DNA from 4 places in the Micromonospora sp. URMC 107 genome. Region 2 is predicted to be linked to each of the others. Evidence: riboswitches for the same ligand, from Rfam matches in the RefSeq annotation. Region 2 holds a riboswitch; each other region holds the start of a gene.
What was found. A riboswitch is a leader RNA that binds a small molecule or an ion and turns the genes downstream of it on or off. The one in region 2 is predicted to bind cyclic di-AMP.
Positions count from the first base shown of each region.

Region 1: linked by a shared signal. The riboswitch ahead of ACSNN9_RS22380 (C39 family peptidase) and the one ahead of ACSNN9_RS13090 (NlpC/P60 family protein) in region 2 are both predicted to bind cyclic di-AMP.
Region 3: linked by a shared signal. The riboswitch ahead of ACSNN9_RS05365 (coiled-coil domain-containing protein) and the one ahead of ACSNN9_RS13090 (NlpC/P60 family protein) in region 2 are both predicted to bind cyclic di-AMP.
Region 4: linked by a shared signal. The riboswitch ahead of ACSNN9_RS08390 (coiled-coil domain-containing protein) and the one ahead of ACSNN9_RS13090 (NlpC/P60 family protein) in region 2 are both predicted to bind cyclic di-AMP.

Region 1 covers NZ_JBPQTK010000116.1:115-4,320, reverse strand. The annotation lists gene ACSNN9_RS22390 (CDP-glycerol glycerophosphotransferase family protein) at 1-913, shown strand, start outside; gene ACSNN9_RS22385 (alpha/beta fold hydrolase) at 1,020-1,763, opposite strand; gene ACSNN9_RS22380 (C39 family peptidase) at 1,869-2,714, opposite strand; cyclic di-AMP (ydaO/yuaA leader) riboswitch at 2,943-3,083, opposite strand; gene ACSNN9_RS22375 (hypothetical protein) at 3,391-4,158, opposite strand.
Region 2 covers NZ_JBPQTK010000045.1:8,559-12,764, reverse strand. The annotation lists gene ACSNN9_RS13100 (pyridoxamine 5'-phosphate oxidase family protein) at 1-371, opposite strand, end outside; gene dcd (dCTP deaminase) at 450-1,028, shown strand; gene ACSNN9_RS13090 (NlpC/P60 family protein) at 1,101-2,141, opposite strand; cyclic di-AMP (ydaO/yuaA leader) riboswitch at 2,154-2,288, opposite strand; gene ACSNN9_RS13085 (N-acetylmuramoyl-L-alanine amidase) at 2,526-4,206, shown strand, end outside.
Region 3 covers NZ_JBPQTK010000014.1:29,209-33,414, forward strand. The annotation lists gene ACSNN9_RS05360 (YibE/F family protein) at 395-1,747, shown strand; cyclic di-AMP (ydaO/yuaA leader) riboswitch at 1,914-2,045, shown strand; gene ACSNN9_RS05365 (coiled-coil domain-containing protein) at 2,049-3,065, shown strand; gene ACSNN9_RS05370 (carbonic anhydrase) at 3,355-4,107, opposite strand.
Region 4 covers NZ_JBPQTK010000024.1:3,375-7,580, forward strand. The annotation lists gene surE (5'/3'-nucleotidase SurE) at 1-236, opposite strand, end outside; gene ACSNN9_RS08380 (1-phosphofructokinase family hexose kinase) at 233-1,210, opposite strand; gene ACSNN9_RS08385 (SRPBCC family protein) at 1,389-1,856, shown strand; gene ACSNN9_RS08390 (coiled-coil domain-containing protein) at 1,935-3,026, opposite strand; cyclic di-AMP (ydaO/yuaA leader) riboswitch at 3,040-3,171, opposite strand; gene ACSNN9_RS08395 (cation diffusion facilitator family transporter) at 3,325-4,206, opposite strand, start outside.

The DNA.
Region 1 (4,206 bases), on a different contig from region 2:
GAACAGCCACTGCATCCGCTTCACCCAGCTGACCCACGTCCAACTGCACCACGGCGACAGCGACAAGGCCCCCAGCGCCAACCCCGTCTCGGCGATCTTCGACCGGATCTTCGTCGCCGGCCAGGCCGCCATCGACCGGTACGCCCGCGCCGGGGTGGACATCCCGGCGGAGAAGTTCGTCATCGTCGGCCGCCCGCAGGTCGAGGCGATCGAGGTACGCCCGGAACCGGCGCACGGCCGGGGCAACCCGACCGTGCTCTACACGCCGACCTGGACCGGGCACCACGCGGACGCCAACTACTGCTCCCTGCCGGTGGCCGAGACCCTGCTGCGCCGGCTGCTCGACCGGGGCGCGACGGTGATCCTGCGGGCCCACCCGTACACCTCGCAGAACCCGGCCTCCGCCCGGCAGCTGGGCCGGCTCGCCGAGCTGCTGGCGGCGGACCGGGCCCGCAGCGGCCGCCAGCACGTCTTCGGCGCCGCCGCGAGCCGGGAACTGACCCTGACCGAGTGCGTGAACCGCTCGGACGCGCTGATCTCCGACGTGTCCGGGGTGATCTCCGACTACCTCTACTCCGGCAAGCCGTACGCGGTGACCGACATGGGGGACTCCGGCGACCGGTTCTGCGAGCAGTTCCCGCTCGCCGCGTCGGGCTACGTGCTGCGCCGCGACATGTCCAACGTCGACGAGGTGCTGACCGCGCTGCTGGACACCGACCCGCTGGCGTCGGCCCGGTGGGCCACCCGGAGCCGCTACCTGGGCGACTTCCCCGCCGAGTCGTACGCCGAGGCGTTCCTGGAGGCCGCGCGGCGCCAGCTCGACGGGGGCTGGAACCCGCCGGCCCCGCGCGCCGCGGGCGGGACCGGCCTGCCGCTCGACCCGGACGACGCGGCGCTCTCCCCCACCGCCTGACACCCTGCTCGGGCGCCCCTCTCCGGGTCAGGCTCCCGCCGCTGCGGCACGCGACGGTCGTCCGCACCCGGAATCCTCGACGCCGCGCCTCGGGGCGGGGCAGCTGTCAGCGGTACGGGTCGACGAGGGCCAGGACCGCCTCGGGGGCCTCCACGTGGGCGTTGTGGCCGAGACCGGGCAGGGTGGCGACCGGCACGCCCAGCTCCTTGAGCTGGGCGTCGGTGACCATGGGGTCGTGCTCGCCGCGGGCCAGCAGCACCGGCACGTCGGTCGCCGCCAGCAGGGCGGGCAGGTCCGGCGCGCCCACGCCGAACGCGGCCGGGTCCATCGCCAGCCGCCAGCGGCCGTCGACCTGCCGCAGCCCGGCCTCCACGACGGGATGGTCGGGGGCGAAGAGCCCGGTCAGGCCGGCCACCCGCAGGTAGCGGCGGGCCGCCTCGTCCCGGCTCGCGAACCAGGTCACCGGGCGGGCGGCCAGCTCCCCCGCCTTCGCCAGCTCCGCCGGCGACCAGACGGCCTTGATGCCGAGCCCGATCACGGCGTCGACCGGCAGCCCGGCGCTCCGGGCGGCCAGCGCCAGGCCGACCACCCCGCCGAGGGAGTGCCCCAGCACGACGAGCCGGTCCCCCGCCGCGAGCCCCGTGGCGATCCGCGCGGCCAGCCCCGGGAAGGAGTACGCCGGCAGCGGCGGCGACCAGCCGTGGCCGGCGAGGTCCGGCGCCAGCCACCGCCCCGCCCAGCGACGCTCCAGCAGCGGCGCCCAGGGCAGCCACACCTCGCCGGTGGCGCCCATCCCGTGCAGCAGCAGGAGCACCCGCCGGCCGTCCCGGTCACCCGATTCATCGACCATGGGGCGCAGTGTGCCACCACGGGACGCCGCGGGCGAGGGCCCTGACCCGGACACGACAACGGGCGCCGACCCCCGGGACGGGGAGCCGACGCCCGGCGCTGTCGCTCAGGCGGAGTAGCCGCGGGTGGCCGCCCAGTTCGCCAGGGCGATGGTGCTCATCCAGTACGACGCGGTCGCCGGGTTCGCCGAGTCGGCGATCTTCACCAGCCGCCCCTCGTCCTGGTAGCCCACGACGGCGATGTAGTGGCCGCCGGGGAAGGAGTGCCAGCCGCCTTCGGTGTCCGTGGCGCTGCCGGCGACGTTCACCACGACGCCCCGCCCGTCGCCGATGGCCGCGACCACGTCGGCCTGGAGCCGGTCCATCTGGGCCGGGGTGGCGGCGCCGCCCGGGATCATCCGGGTACGGTACGGGTCGCCCTTGACCGTCGCGTTCAACACGCGGGTGGTGTCCTGGGCCGAGTCGGTGCCCATCTGGTCGGTGCCCAGCTGGGCGCCGAGGGCGTCCTGGCTGCGCGCGATGCCGGCGGCGCTGAGGGCGTGCCGGACGGCCGCCGGACCGCAGTTGTAGAAGGTCGTCTGGGCCTGGTAGTCGTAGTCCAGGGTCTTGTCGGCCGGGGGCTTCGGCGGGGCCGGCTTGCGGGTCACGTCCGGGTCCGGGGCGGCGCTGGTGGCGCTGGCCGAGGGGGCGGCGCTGGACGGGGCCGGGGCGACGCTGGACGGGGCGGTCGCGACCCGGGCCTGGCTGCGCGAGGCCGCGGTGTCGTCCCGCAGTTCGGTCGCGGCCACCGGGGCCTGCGCGGCGGCGGGGGCCTCGTCGGTGCCGGCCAGCAGCGCGCCGGAGCCCGACGCCAGCACGAGCGCCGCAGCGGACGCGGCGGCCAGCTGGTACGGACGCTCGGACGTGAGGCGACGCAGCTGTCGCTTGAGGTGGTGCTTCACGGTTTCCTCCACGGGCTCGGGGGTGAGCGGTCGTCGGTCCGCGCCGAGGGCAGGGCGGACCGCCGCGCGGACGGACGTCCGGGCGGGTCGTGGACCACTCAGGGGATGCGCCCGGGATGCCGGGCGACGGACGGTGACCGGTGGGTCAGCTCGTTACCGGCGGACGGACGAGCACAGGCACCGCGGCGCCGTGGAGACGGCGGAACAACCGAGGGGTGGACGGGTGTGGCATGGGGATGGAACTCCTTCCGACACCGCCGACCGGGTTAGCTGACGGATTCGGGCGGGAAGAACGCCCTACCACGGGCCCAAGGCCCACGGATTCACCCCAACAAGCACTGGGTCCCCGGTTCGTCGTTCACGATTAGGCGGGTCGGCGCGGCGTCGCCTCTGGCGATCGGGTACCGCACCGGACGCGCCGACACTACTGGCCGGCCCAGGCCCTGCCAACCCCGTCCCACCTGGTTAAACCTTGATCTAGCGGCAATTTTTGCGGGCACTTCGCCACTGACGCGACTCAATGGGACGACCGTTTCTGAGCGCACCTTAGGGTGACAACGGGACGAGTGGCGGACATCGGCGTCGAAAGCCCGGCGGGAATCGACCGCGCCGCGCCGGTTGACCGGTTCGCCGGCATGGTGACCGGCGTCACCGAAGGATTCCTCGACGTCGCGGGGACGGCGTGCGGTCAGCCCACCCGGGCGGGCCGCCAGCGCGCCGCGGGCACGGGCCGGGGCGCGGCGGACGCCGCCCGCGGCGCGGGGAGCCGGCCCGGGCGGAGCCGGGCCGCCGCGGCGTACGCCTCCACGGCCAGCGCCCGCGCCGCCTCGGCGGCCAGGTCGGCGTCGCGCCACGCGGCCCGTTCCCGTTCGGCGGCGGCGCGGTGGCGAGCGCGCTTCGCGTCGCGTACCGCGCGGGCCAGCACGATCTCCTGCTCGGCCGGGTGCCGCCGGGGATCCCAGCCCGCCCGGCGGGCGAACACGTCGCTGAGTTGACGGGCGGAGAGGTCCCCACGCCAGTGGGCGGCCATCGCGGCGTGGTGCAGCCAGCGCTCCCGGGCGGCGTACTCGGCGGGCGTGCGTGGGGTGTGCGGGGCGGGCAGGAGGGCGGCTGCGGTCAACCGGCGGGCGGCCGTCTCCGCCTCGTCGTACGCCTGCCAGGCCCGGTCGGCCTCCTCCTGCGCGGCGAGCCAGTCGGCCCGTCGCCGCCGGGCGGTCCGGGCGGCCCGGGCCGCCGCGACCGCCACCTCCTCGGCGTAGCGGCGCAGGTCGGCCGCGTCGGCCACCTCCGTCGCGGGATCGTCGGCCGGCGGCGCTACCGGAGCGTCGACGGGACGGGCCCACTCGGGGCGGGCGACCAGCACGGCGAGCACGGTCAGGGCCAGCAGGAGCAGGACCGACCAGATGACGGCGGCCTGCGGCACCTCGATCAGGAACTGGTAGAGGACGGTCTCCATGGTCGGCACCTCACGGACGAGTGCGGCGGCGGGGCGTACGCGCCGCCC
Region 2 (4,206 bases):
GTGAACTCGAAGACCCGCCAGTCGACCTGCGGCGCGGCCCGGTGGCTGCGGGCCAGCCGGGCGACCCGGGCCGGGTCGGTCACCGGCCGGGCGTGGCCGGCGACGTAGGCCTCGTCGTCGCTCTCCTCCGGCGGGAAGGAGTGCAGCGCGTAGCGACCGTCGCGCTCCAGGTCGCGCCGCTTGGGCGAGTCGACGACGAAGCAGAAGAGCCCCTCGTCGGTGATCACCGGGGAGACCGGGTGCACCCGGGGACCGCCGTCGGCGCGGACGGTGGCCAGGTAGCCGAAGCCCGGCCCGTACTGCTGCATGAGAAGGCGGATCCCGTCGGCGAGGCGGGGCTCGTCGGCGGCGAATTCGGACCAGGAAGCCATGCCGGCATTCTATCGAACAAACGTACGAAGACGCACTCCGACACGCAGGTCACGCGCGTCGCTCGCTAAGGTGTGCGGATGCTGCTCTCCGACCGCGACCTGGCCTCCGAGATCGAGGCGGGGACGCTCGCGCTGGAGCCGTTCGAGCCCGCGCTGGTGCAACCGTCCAGCATCGACGTACGCCTCGACAATCTCTTCCGGGTCTTCAACAACCACCTCTACACCCACATCGACCCCGCGCAGCAGCAGGACGACCTCACGTCGAAGGTCGAGGTGCCGGAGGGCGAGCCGTACGTGCTGCATCCGGGCGAGTTCGTGCTCGCCTCGACGCTGGAGGTCATCTCGCTCGGCGACCAGCTCGCCGGCCGCCTGGAGGGCAAGTCGAGCCTGGGCCGGCTGGGCCTGCTCACCCACTCCACGGCGGGCTTCATCGACCCGGGCTTCTCCGGCCACGTGACCCTGGAGCTGTCGAACGTGGCCAACCTGCCGATCACCCTCTGGCCGGGCATGAAGATCGGCCAGCTCTGCATCTTCCGGCTCTCGTCGCCGGCGCAGCACCCGTACGGCTCGGCCGTCTACGGCTCGCGCTACCAGGGCCAGCGCGGGCCGACCCCGAGCCGCTCCTGGCAGCACTGGCGCACCTGGCCGACCCGCTGACCCGGGCGTCGGCCGTCGGGAGGGGCCCCTTCCCGTGCCGCACGCGCCAGGAACGGGACCCCTCCCCGCACGTCAGCCGGGCCGGCCGTAACTGTGGATCGGGCCGTCGTCGACCTTCTTCATCCTGATCGGCACCCCGGCGCGGGAGGCGTGCACCACCCAGCCCCCGCCGACGTACATGCCGACGTGGTGCAGGTCGCTGTAGTAGAAGACGAGGTCACCCGGGCGCAGCTCGCCCCGGCTGACGGTCACGGTGGCCCGGCGCTGCTGGGCGGCGTTGTGCGGCAGCGAGACCCCGGCCTTCGCCCAGGCGGCGAGCATCAGCCCGGAGCAGTCGTACGAGTTCGGCCCCTCGGCGCCCCAGACGTAGGGCTTGCCGATCTGGGCGCAGGCGAACTTCACGGCGGTGCCGGCCGCGCCGCCGGGGTAGCCGGCCGGGCAGGGGGCGGGGCGCAGCGGCCCGCCGCCGCCGTTGCCGTAGACCCGCAGCCGCAGCTTCTGCAACCGGTCGATCTCGGCGTTGATCTGCTTCTTCTTCGCCGCGAGCTGGGCCTCGGTGCGGCTGAGCTGGACGACCATCTCGTCCAGCGGCGCCTTCTTCCCGGCCAGCCGGTCGCGCAGCTCGGCGACCTGCCGCACGTCCTGCTGCTGGTGCTGGGCGAACCGGTCGAGCAGTTCGAGCTGCCCGAGCATCTCGCTGGGCGAGCGGCTGCCGAGCAGGGCGTTGACGGCGGAGACGTTCTCGCCCTTGTAGGCGCGGGCGGCCAGCGCGGCCACCTTCTCCATCGCCTGGTCGACCTGCCTTTCCAGCGGCCTGATCTGCGCGGCGAGCGCGTCGGCCTGCTTCCGCTTGGCTGCCAGGTCCTGTCGGGTGGCGTTGTGCCGTTCGATGATCGGTTCGAGCTTGTTCCAGTCTTCGTCGATCTGCCGCTCGATCTCGGCGACCGTCGGTTCGGCGTGAGCGGCCGTGGCGCCGCCGGTCAGGACGACGGCGAACGCGGCCAGGGCGGCGAGGGCGGTGGTGCAGCGGTACCAGCGTGGGCGCGGCGCAGCCGTCGCGGGGTCGGCGAGGGCCGACCGGGTCGACGGTGGCCGCGGGGCATGGTGTGCCACCGGGCTCCGTACTCCTTCTTCCGTACCGCCTACCGGGTTAGCTGACGGGTTCGGGCGGGAAGGGGCGCCCTACCGCAGGGACTGCGGATTCACCCCGGGGAACGTGGGTCCCCGGCTCGCTCGGGAGCGACTCGGCGGTGTCGGACCGTCACCGCCCTGGTTGGACGGATTGTCACCGGCCGACGAAGGACCAGAGTAGAGACGACCGTTATCGATCCGCAACCCTTCGGGCGGTGACACTCCGTACTCATCCGGACGGGCGGATCCGCAACCCGGACGACGAAAGTTTCCTTCCTTTTGAAGTGTCGGGCGGAAAGGTATTGACCCGAGGCGGCGGACGGGGCGAAGGTGGCCCCATCTTTGCCCGTCCGAACTGGGGGTCTGATGCACCTGTCAGCGACATCAAGGAGCAGACGCGTCCTGCTGGCCGCGGCCGTGGCCGCCGCCCTGGCGGCGACGCCGCTCACCGCCGCCGGATCCGCCGCCGCGTCGCCGGCGACCGACCGGCAGCAGCAGTACGCCGCCGCGGCGGCCGAGTACGGCGTGCCCGAGAGCGTCCTGCTCGGGGTTTCCTACCTGCAGTCCCGCTGGGACACCAACGCCGGCACGCCGAGCACCAGCGGCGGCTACGGACCCATGCACCTCACCGACGCCGAGCACGTCGCCGCCATCTCCGGCGGCACCCACCACGACGAGGGCACCGAGGACCCGCGCGGCGACGACTCCCGCCGGTCCCTGGCCGAGGCCCACGAGCCGCCGGACACCGCGCCGCCCGCCGAGGCCGCGCTCCGGACGCTCGACGCCGCCGCGGAGCTGACCGGCGCCAGCGAGGAGGCGCTGCGGACGGACGTCACGGCGAACATCCGGGGCGGCGCGGCGCTGCTGGCCGCGTACCAGAAGGAGATCGGCGCCCCGGTCGGCACCGGCACCGACCCGGCGGCCTGGTACGGCGCGGTGGCCCGGTACTCCGGCGCGGACAGCGCCGACGCCGCGGCGGCCTTCGCCAACGAGGTGTACGCCACCATCGCCGCGGGCGACAGCCGGCTGACCGACGACGGGCAGCGGGTCACGCTGGCCGGCGTCGCGGTCCAGCCGGACCGCTCCTGGCTGGACCGGCTGAACCTGCGCAAGCTCGCGCGGCCCGACGGGCTGGAGTGCCCGAGCGACATCTCCTGCGAGTGGATCCCGGCGCCGTACCAGAACTACGGCCCGACGATCGAGGACTACGGCAACCACGACCTCGCCGACCGGCCCGCGCAGCAGAAGATCGAATACATCGTCATCCACGACACCGAGGGCTACTTCGGGCCGAGCGTCAACCTGGTCAAGGACCCGAAGCGGGTGGGCTGGCACTACACCCTGCGCTCGGTGGACGGCCACATCGCCCAGCACATCAAGACCAAGAACGTGGGCTGGCACGCCGGCAACTGGTACGTGAACTCCAAGTCCATCGGCCTGGAGCACGAGGGCTTCGCCGGGCACGGCACCTGGTACACCGAGGCGATGTACCGCACCTCCGCCAAGCTGGTCCGCCACCTGGCGCGGCAGTACAACATCCCGCTGGACCGGCAGCACATCATCGGGCACGACAACATCCCCGGCACCGTCGCCTCGACCGTGCGCGGCATGCACTGGGACCCGGGCCCGTACTGGAACTGGTCGCACTACTTCGACCTGCTCAAGGCGCCGTTCAAGTCGACCGGCACGCACCACACGGGCCTGGTCACCATCGACCCGGACTTCGCCACCAACCAGCCGCAGTTCACCGGCTGCAACCGGCAGCCCCCGGGCGTGCCGAACCCGCCCCCGGCGACGGCTCCCTGCCCGCTGCGCGGCTCGTCCGCGGTGCCCCTGCACAGCGCGCCGAGCCAGGACGCGCCGCTGGTCAACGACATCGCACTGCGGCCCGACGGCACCCCGAACACCATGTACATCTCCGACCACGGCGCCCGGGCCTCGGCCGGACAGACGTACGCCGTGGCCGAGGTGCGGGGCGACTGGACCGCGATCTGGTACCTCGGTCAGAAGGCGTGGTTCCACAACCCCGCCTCGGCCCCGACCGCGA
Region 3 (4,206 bases), on a different contig from region 2:
TCGGCCTGCTGGGTGCCGACGATCTGTCCGGCCAGAGCCTTGGCCCCCGCGTTCGCGCCCCGGGCGAGCTCGTCCACCGCGCGGCGCGCCCTGGGAACAGCCGGCGCCGAAGGTGGCCCGTCGGCGTCCGCGTCCCGACACCACCCCGCACCACCTGCGCCCGCATCCCGGGATGGCTACCATTCGGCCGATGGCCCTCCGGATTCCGCACCGCCCGTCCCGCGCCCCCCACCGGGCGGCGGCGGTGACCGTTCACGACCGGGCCGGGGCCGACGACCGCGGTACGTGACCGCACCGCCACGCGGAGGCGACCCCCGTCCCCCGCCACGCGGCGACGCTGAACCGACCGGCCCGCCGGCACGTACCCCGCCCTGGACTCGTTGGGAGACACTCGATGGGCGCCGACCACACCCGTCCCGCTCCGTCCGCCCCGCCGGGGGTGCGGCGGATCCTCGTCGCGACGGTGGTGCCCCTCTTCGTCGCCACGGTGATCGCGGCGCTGGTGCTCTGGCCGTGGGACTCGCGCGATCCCGCCGCCGGCACCGAGCCGCCCCGCCACCACGGGACGGTGACGCGGGTGGTGACGGAGCCCTGCCCGCCCGCCCCGGAGACGCCGGAGGGGAGCCCGGACGCGGCGCAGGGCCCCTGCGGCACGGTCACCGTGCGGGTCGAGGACGGCCCCGACGCCGGCCAGCAGGTGGAGACGCCGGTGCCGGCCGGACCCGGCGCGCCGACCGTCGCCGTGGGCGACGAGATCATCCTGGTCGAGCTCACCGACCCCGCCGATCCCACGGCCAGCACCTACAACATCGCGGAGCACCAGCGCGGCAAGCCGCTGCTCTGGCTGGTCGCGCTCTTCGCGGCGGCGATCGTCGCCTTCGGGCGGTGGCGCGGGCTGGCCGCGCTGGCGGGCCTGGCGGCGAGCTTCGCCATCCTGCTGACCTTCGTGCTGCCCGGCATCAGCGCCGGGAACCCACCACTCCTGGTCGCGGTCGTCGGCGCCGCTCTGATCATGTTCGTGGTGCTCTACCTGACCCACGGGGTGACCGCGCAGACCTCGGTCGCCGTGCTCGGCACGCTGGGCAGCCTGGTGCTGACCGGCGTCCTCGGCACGATCGCCACCGCCGCGACCCACCTGACCGGGTTCGGCAGCGAGGACGCCACCACGTTGTCGATGTACCAGGCCGACGTCGACCTGCATGGCCTGCTGCTGGCCGGGATCATCATCGGTTCCCTCGGCGTGCTCGACGACGTCACGGTCACCCAGGCCGCCACGGTCACCGAGCTGGCGCACGCCAACCCCGGGCTGTCCCGGATCCAGCTCTACCGGGCGGCGACCCGGGTCGGCCGGGCGCACATCGCCTCGACGGTGAACACCATCGTGCTGGCGTACGCCGGCGCCTCGCTGCCGGTGCTGCTCCTGCTGACCGCCGACTCGCGGGCGGTGACCCAGATCCTCACCAGCGAGTTCCTGGCTCAGGAGATCGTCCGCAGCGCGGTCGCCACCCTGGGCCTGATCGCCGCCGTGCCGCTGACCACCGGGCTGGCGGCCGTGGTGACCGCGGCGGGCCGGCGGGGCGGGGACGCCACGGACCGAGCGGCGTCCGTGCCCGCGCCGACGCCCCGGCCGGCGGCCGACCGGTCCGAGGCGCTGGAGGCGCTCAGCGGGCCGCGCGCCGCGGACGCGCCGTCCGCCGCTCCCGGCGGATGGCCCGGCCGGGACAGGAGCACGGACACCGCATGGTGACACTCCTCAGCGTGACCGATCAGGACGCCCGACCTGATAAACGCGTCACTGCTCACCCTCCGCCATTACGAAATAACGCATTTAGTCGGCTTAGGGACGTAGATCCCCGGGAGTGCTCTCGGGTAACCTCGCTGCCGGTCACCGCCGAAGGCGCGCAGCGGCGCCTGCGGTGCCGCCGCCCAATCGCCGCCAGGCGAGCCGGGGACCCAGGTACGTGGGGTGAATCCGCGACAGCGGTAGGGGCCACTTCCGCCCCGAACCCGTCAGCTAACCCGGTCGGCGGTCGACGGAAGGGAAAACTGTGACGGCACCCCTACGCCGCTGGTTGACGCCCGTGGTGGCCGTGCTCGCCGCCCTGGCGGTCTTTGCCGGGCCCCTCCCGGCGGCGGCCGCGCCCACCCCGCCCAAGCCCTCCGGGCACGGGGACGACGAGCCCAAGCTGCTCGACGACCTGATCGAGGCCCGCAACCGGTCCTATGTGCAGGCCCAGGCGAAGCTGAAGAAGTCGGAGGAGCGCCAACTCGAACTGGCCCTGGAAGTCGACCGGGCACAGGCCGAACTGGACGCGCTCGCCCCGCAGGTGAGCCAGATCGCCGCCCAGTCCTACCGAACCGGGCGGATCGGCGCGGTGTCGATGCTGCTGGACACCGCCAGCCCCGACTCGTTCGTCCGCCGCGCCGCCGCCCTCGACGAGATCAACCTGGTCAACTCCAAGAAGCTGGCCGAGGTGAACGCGATCAGGGACCGCGCCAAGCAGGCCAAGCTGGCGGTCGACGCCGAGGTGCGCGAGCAGCAGAAGCTGAAGAACGAACTGGCGCGCGGCAAGCGCGAGGCGGAGAAGGCGCTCGCGCTGGTCGGCGGCAGGGGGCTGACCGACGGCAAGGTGGTCGCCACCTCGCCGGTGGCCCGGATGGCGCCGGGTCGCACGGCCGACGGCGACTGGCGGCCGCTGTCAGCCACCGAGGACGACCCCACCACCTCCGGCCGAATCACCGCGCGCACCCTGCACATGTACAAGGAGGTCAGGCGGGCCGGCTTCAACCGGTTCGTCGGCTGCTACCGCTCCGGCGGGCCGTACGAGCACCCGAAGGGCCGGGCCTGCGACTGGTCGCTGCAACGCAGCGGCTTCTCCCCCTGGCACAACGACGACACATACATGTACGGCAACAACCTGACCGCCTTCCTGGTCCGTAACGCCGACCGGCTCGGCATCTACTACGTGATCTGGAACCGGCAGATCTGGTTCCCGGCGACCGGCTGGAAGTCCTACAGCGGCCCGTCGAACCACACCGACCACGTGCACGTCTCACTGCTCTAGCCGAGACCCCACCCACAGGGCCGCCCCGCCGGACGCGCGGCGGCCCTGTGGCGTCGCGTGGGACCGGCCGCGGGAACGGCGGGTCGGGACAGGCCGCAGGCCGGAACGGGCGGGAGACGGGCCCTCGCGCCGCGACACGGCACTCCGGGGCACGACACGGCGGGGCACGGCACTCCGGGGCACCGCACGACGGGGCACCGCACGACGGGGCACCGCACGACGGGGCACAGCGCGGCGCGGTAGGGCGCCGCGGGCGGGGCCGAGGGCCGACCGGCGGAGGGCCGGGGGATCAGGCGAGCGCGGCGCTGGCCGCCGGCTCCGGCGCGTCGACCGCGCGGGCGGGCACCGCGGCCACCGTCCGCACCTCGCCGGCGGTCAGCCGGTACGACATGCCGACCACCCCGCAGCGACCGGCGGCCACCTCGGCGGCGAGCACGGCGGAGCGGCCCAGCATCGCCTCGACGGTGTGCGCGATGTGGATGTCGACGATCCGGTCGATGTCGTCCACGCCCTCGGCGGCGGCCCGGCGCAGGCTGGGCACCACCGCGTCGACCACGGCGCACAGGTGCCCGACCGGCGGGGTGCCGGTGGCGTCCGCCGCACGTGCCGCCTGGACGGCCCCGCAGGAGTCGTGCCCGAGCACGACCACCAGCGGCGTGCCCAGGACCGTGACGGCGTACTCCACGCTGCCCAGCACCTCGGGGCCGATGGTGTGCCCGGCGGTGCGGACCACGAAGAGGTCACCCAGGCCCCGGTCGAAGATGATCTCGGCCGCGAGCCGGGAGTCGGAACAGCCGACGATCACCGCGAAGGGGTGCTGGCCGTCGGCGACCGCGGCGCGGTGCCCGGCGTCCTGGTTGGGGTGGCGCGGGGCGCCGGTCACGAACCGCCGGTTGCCGGCGTGCAGCTCGGCGAGCGCCTGCTCGGGACTCGCGGGGGCGGCGAACGGGGTACCGACGTCGGCCGCGGCATCGCCCGCGCCCGGCACCGGGAGCGTCCGCTCCGGGCCCGGTTGAGTACCTGGCGATCCGGGACGACTCATCCCACACCTCGCTACCTCACGTGAACGGCCTGGTCACCCGGGCCGACGCTGGACGCGGGCTGCCACCACCGTCACACGCAACGCAAGATACGTCAAGGG
Region 4 (4,206 bases), on a different contig from region 2:
GGGGAGCCGCCGACCGCGAACGCCGGCACTCCCGGCAGCTCCGACAGCGGGTGCTCGTGGACCACCACGTGACCGTCGCGCTCCACGGCGGTCATCGCGGCGCTGGTGCCGCTCGCCTCCTCCAGCGGCGCGGCGACCACCACGTCCAGGCCCCGGTCCGCCGCCGCCCGCGCCAGCGCCTGGATGCCGGGCGCGGCGATCCCGTCGTCGTTGGTCACCAGCACCCGCAGCGTCATCGCTCGGCCGCCCGGTCGGCCAGCTCGTCGGGGCTGGTCCGCTCCTGTGGCCGGCTGCCGGCCGGTACGAGGCGCACCCGGTCGACCAGCCCGGTGATCGAATCGAGCCGGCCGGTGCCCAGGCCGTGCCGGGTCACGTTCAGCGCGCCGGCCGCCGCGCCGGTACGGATCGCGGTGCGCACGTCACCGCCGCGCGCGACCACGGCCGCCACCCCGGCCGTCATCGAGTCGCCCGCCCCGCGCGGGTCGGCCGCCTCCAGCCGGGGCATCTCCACCTCGAAGACCTCGCCGTCGACCAGAGCGAGGGCGGGCTTGTCGGCCCGGCTCACCACCACGTTCTCGGCGCCGCCGGCGTGCAGGTCGTACAGGGCCCGGGTGAGCTGCTCCTCGTCCTCGCCGTCGGCGCGGCCGTCGGCGATCAGCTCCTCGTGGCTGACCTTGAGGAAGAAGACGCCGCTCTGGAGCACGGCGTCGAGGTGCTCGCCGCAGAGGTCGACCACCACCCGGCTGCCGTTGGCCCCGAGGTCGGCGGCGAACCGCCGGTAGAGGTCGGCCGGGACCAGCGACGGCTCGTTCGGCCCGCTCAGCACGCTGACCGTGGCGCGCAGCCCCTCGCCGAGCGCCAGGTTGTAGAGCTCGTCCAGCTCGTGCCGGCTGAGCGGCTGGCCGGGCACGTCGACGATCTCCTCCCGGGAGCCCTCCCGCCGATCGTGCACGTACCCGCCGCTGCCGGAGTCGCGGAGCACCACCTTCAGGTTGACCCCCTCGCTGACCAGCAGCGGCTCCAGCACCTGGCCGATCTCGCCACCGAGGGCGGTGCAGAGCACCACGTCGACCCCGAGCGACATGACCATCCGGGCCTGCCAGACGCCCTGCCCGCCGGGGTGCAGGTGCAGCTCCGGCGCGTCGCTGGGCTGGTCGACGGTCACCGTCAGCCGGGGCGTGGGCGCGAAGACCATCACGTGCCCGCTCATCCGTCGTACCCGTTCATGCGCCCACCCTCCACCGATCGACACGTGACGTGACCATCCATCAGCCGACCGTAGTGGGATTCGGGCCCGGGCGTCCGGACTCCGGGTGGGATCGGCGCGGCGTTGCCAGCGCGCCCGGCATGCGCGACGATCGGGCGACCATCGACGGCGGGGAGACGGCGTGCTCAGGCGGGATTCCTTCAGCTACACCGTCCAGGCGCGCTGCTCCCTCGCGGAGGCCGCGGCGCTGCTCGCCGATCCCCGCCGGCAGGAGGAGCTGCACCCGCTCATCGTCCGGGTCCGTCGGGTGCCGCCCCGCCCCGGCGCGCGCGCCAGCTACGACATCACCGATCGACTCGCCGCCGGGCCGGTGCGCCTGCCGATCACCTACCGGGCCGACGTCCTCGTCCACGATCCCGACGAGATCGTCACCGTGGCGCGGCAGTGGCCCGCCACCACGGTGCGCAACCACACCCGGCTGCGGGTGGAGCCCGACGACGTGGTCCGCATCGACGTGGAGATCACCCTCTCCGCGCCCGCGCCGCTCTTCGGCTACGCGTTCCGCCAGGCCCGCGCAGCCCACCTCGGGCTGGCCGCCCGCCTCGCCGTGGCCCTCGACACGCGCCCGCCCGGGCCGCCGGCCGACTGACCAACGGGACGACCGGAGTCGGCGGGCGCCCGCGCCCCCGGTGACCCGCCGACGGGCGGGGCACCGGGGCGCGGGCCGTCAGTAGACCGACAGGTGCACGTGGTTGGTGTGGTCGCTGGACGGGTCGCCGTTGGCCCCGCTGTACGACTTCCATCCGCTGCTCGGCAGCCAGATCTGCCTGTACCAGATCACGTAGAGCACGGCGAGCCGGTCGGCGTTGCGCACGTAGAACGCCGCCAGGTTGTTGCCGTACGTCCGGTCGCCACCGGTGGCGTCGCCGCCGAAGCCGCCCTTCTGGGCCGCGAAGTCGCAGGCCCGGCCCTTCGGGTGCTCGCCCGAGCCGCCGGGACGGTAGCAGGAGACGTAGCGGGTGAAGCCCGCCGCCTTGGCCTGGTTGAGCGCGTGCAGGGTGCGCGGGGTGATGCAGCCGTTGGCGGGGGTGGGGTCGTTGACGCTGCACGACTCACGCGGCCAGGAGCCGTCGGAGTTGCGCGGCGCCGCCTTCGCCGTCTTGTTCGAGGTGCCGCCCGGCGAGGCGCCCCCGCCCGCGGACTGTCGCTGTCGCTGTTCCTGTTGCTGCTTCCGGTTGGCGACCGTCAGCGCCCGTTCGGCCTGCTCCTTGCGCTTGGCCATCACGGTGACCTGCTTGCGCTGCTCCCGGATCTCGCCGTCCAGGGCGAGCTTGGTGCGGGTGGCCTCGTCCCGGGTCTCCTGGAGTTCGCGCAGGGCCCGGTCCTCCTTGGCGGCGACCGCGTCGAGGGCGGCGGCGCGGTCCATGAAGCCGTCCGGTGAGCCGCTGTTGAGCAGGGCGGACGCCACGCTGAGCCGGCCGGTGCGGTAGGCGGCCCCCGCGATCTCGCCGACGTTGGCGGTGCGCGCGGTCAGCTCGACCTCGGTGGTCTTGAGCTGCGCGGTGAGCTGCTGCTGCCGCTTGGTCGACGTCTCCAGGGCGCGCTTGGCGTCGAGGTAGCCCTTGCTGGCCGCCTCCAGCTGGTCCCGCAGGGCGGGGGTGCCGCCCTCCTGGTCCTGGCCGGGAGCCGCGGCGAGCAGGCCGGCGCGGGTGGTGGCCGCCGCCGGGGCGGCGGTGACCGGGGCCACCGCGGCGCCCAGGGCGAGCATCGTGGCGATCAGGGCCGCCGTTCGGGCGGCACGTCGTCGTACAGGTGCCATCACGGGCATACACGTGTCCTTCCGTCAGCCGCCGACCGGGTTAGCTGACGGGTTCGGGACGGAAGATCCCTACCGCTGACGCGGATGCACCCCACGAACATGGTTCCCCGGTTCGCCCCGCCGGGCGATTAGGCGGCGACCACCGCCGGCACCGGTGGGTGCCGCCTGGCGGAGGCCGAAGCCGAGCCTACCGGTGCCGGTGTGACTGGTGCAGCGCAGGTGACGGACGGTGTGCGTCCACTAACAGTCAAATCCGGCATAAGGCAACAATACTATCCCAGAATTAAGGTTGTCCTCATTACCACTCCACCGCCCCGCAGGCCCCGGGCGACGCTCCCGGCTCGATCTGCAACGTGGCGTGTTCGATCTGGAAGTCGTCGTGCAGCGCGGCCCGGGCGGCGGCCAGCACCGCGCCCACCTCCGCGCCGGGCGCCATCGTCAGGTGCGCCGAGGCCACCTCCATCCCGGAGGTCAGCGTCCAGACGTGCAGGTCGTGCACCTCGGCGACGCCCGGCACGGCGGCCAGCCGGTCGTGCACCGCGGTGACCTGGAGGTGTTCCGGCGCGGCCTGTACGAGGATGCGCAGCGCGGCCCGACCGAGCCGCCAGGTGCGGGGCAGGATGAACAGCCCGATCGCGACGGCCACCAACGGGTCGGCCCACCACCAGCCGGTGGTGGCGATCAGCAGCGCCGCCCCGATCACGCCCAGTGACCCCAGTAGGTCGCCGAGCACCTCCAGGTAGGCGCCGTGCACATTGATGCTCTCCTTCGCGCCGGAGCGCAGCAGCGCGAAGGCGCCGACGTTGGCGAGCAGGCCGAACACGGCGACCACCAGCATCGGGCCCGCCAGCACCTCGGGCGGGTCGCCGAAGCGGCGCACCGCCTCGACCACGACGTAGACCGCGACGCCGGAGAGCAGCACGGCGTTGGCCAGCGCGGCCAGCACCTCCAGCCGGTAGAGGCCGAAGGTGCGCTGCGGATCGGCGCCCGCCCGCCGGGTGGCGGCGATCGCCGCGAGCGCCATGCCGATGCCGAGCACGTCGGTGAACATGTGCCCGGCGTCGCTCAGCAGGGCCAGGGAGCCCGTGCGGAAGGCGGCCACCGCCTCCACCACCATCAGGCCGGCGAGCAGCCCGAACGCCGCCCAGAGCCGGCCCCGGTGGCGGTGTGCGGCATTCGC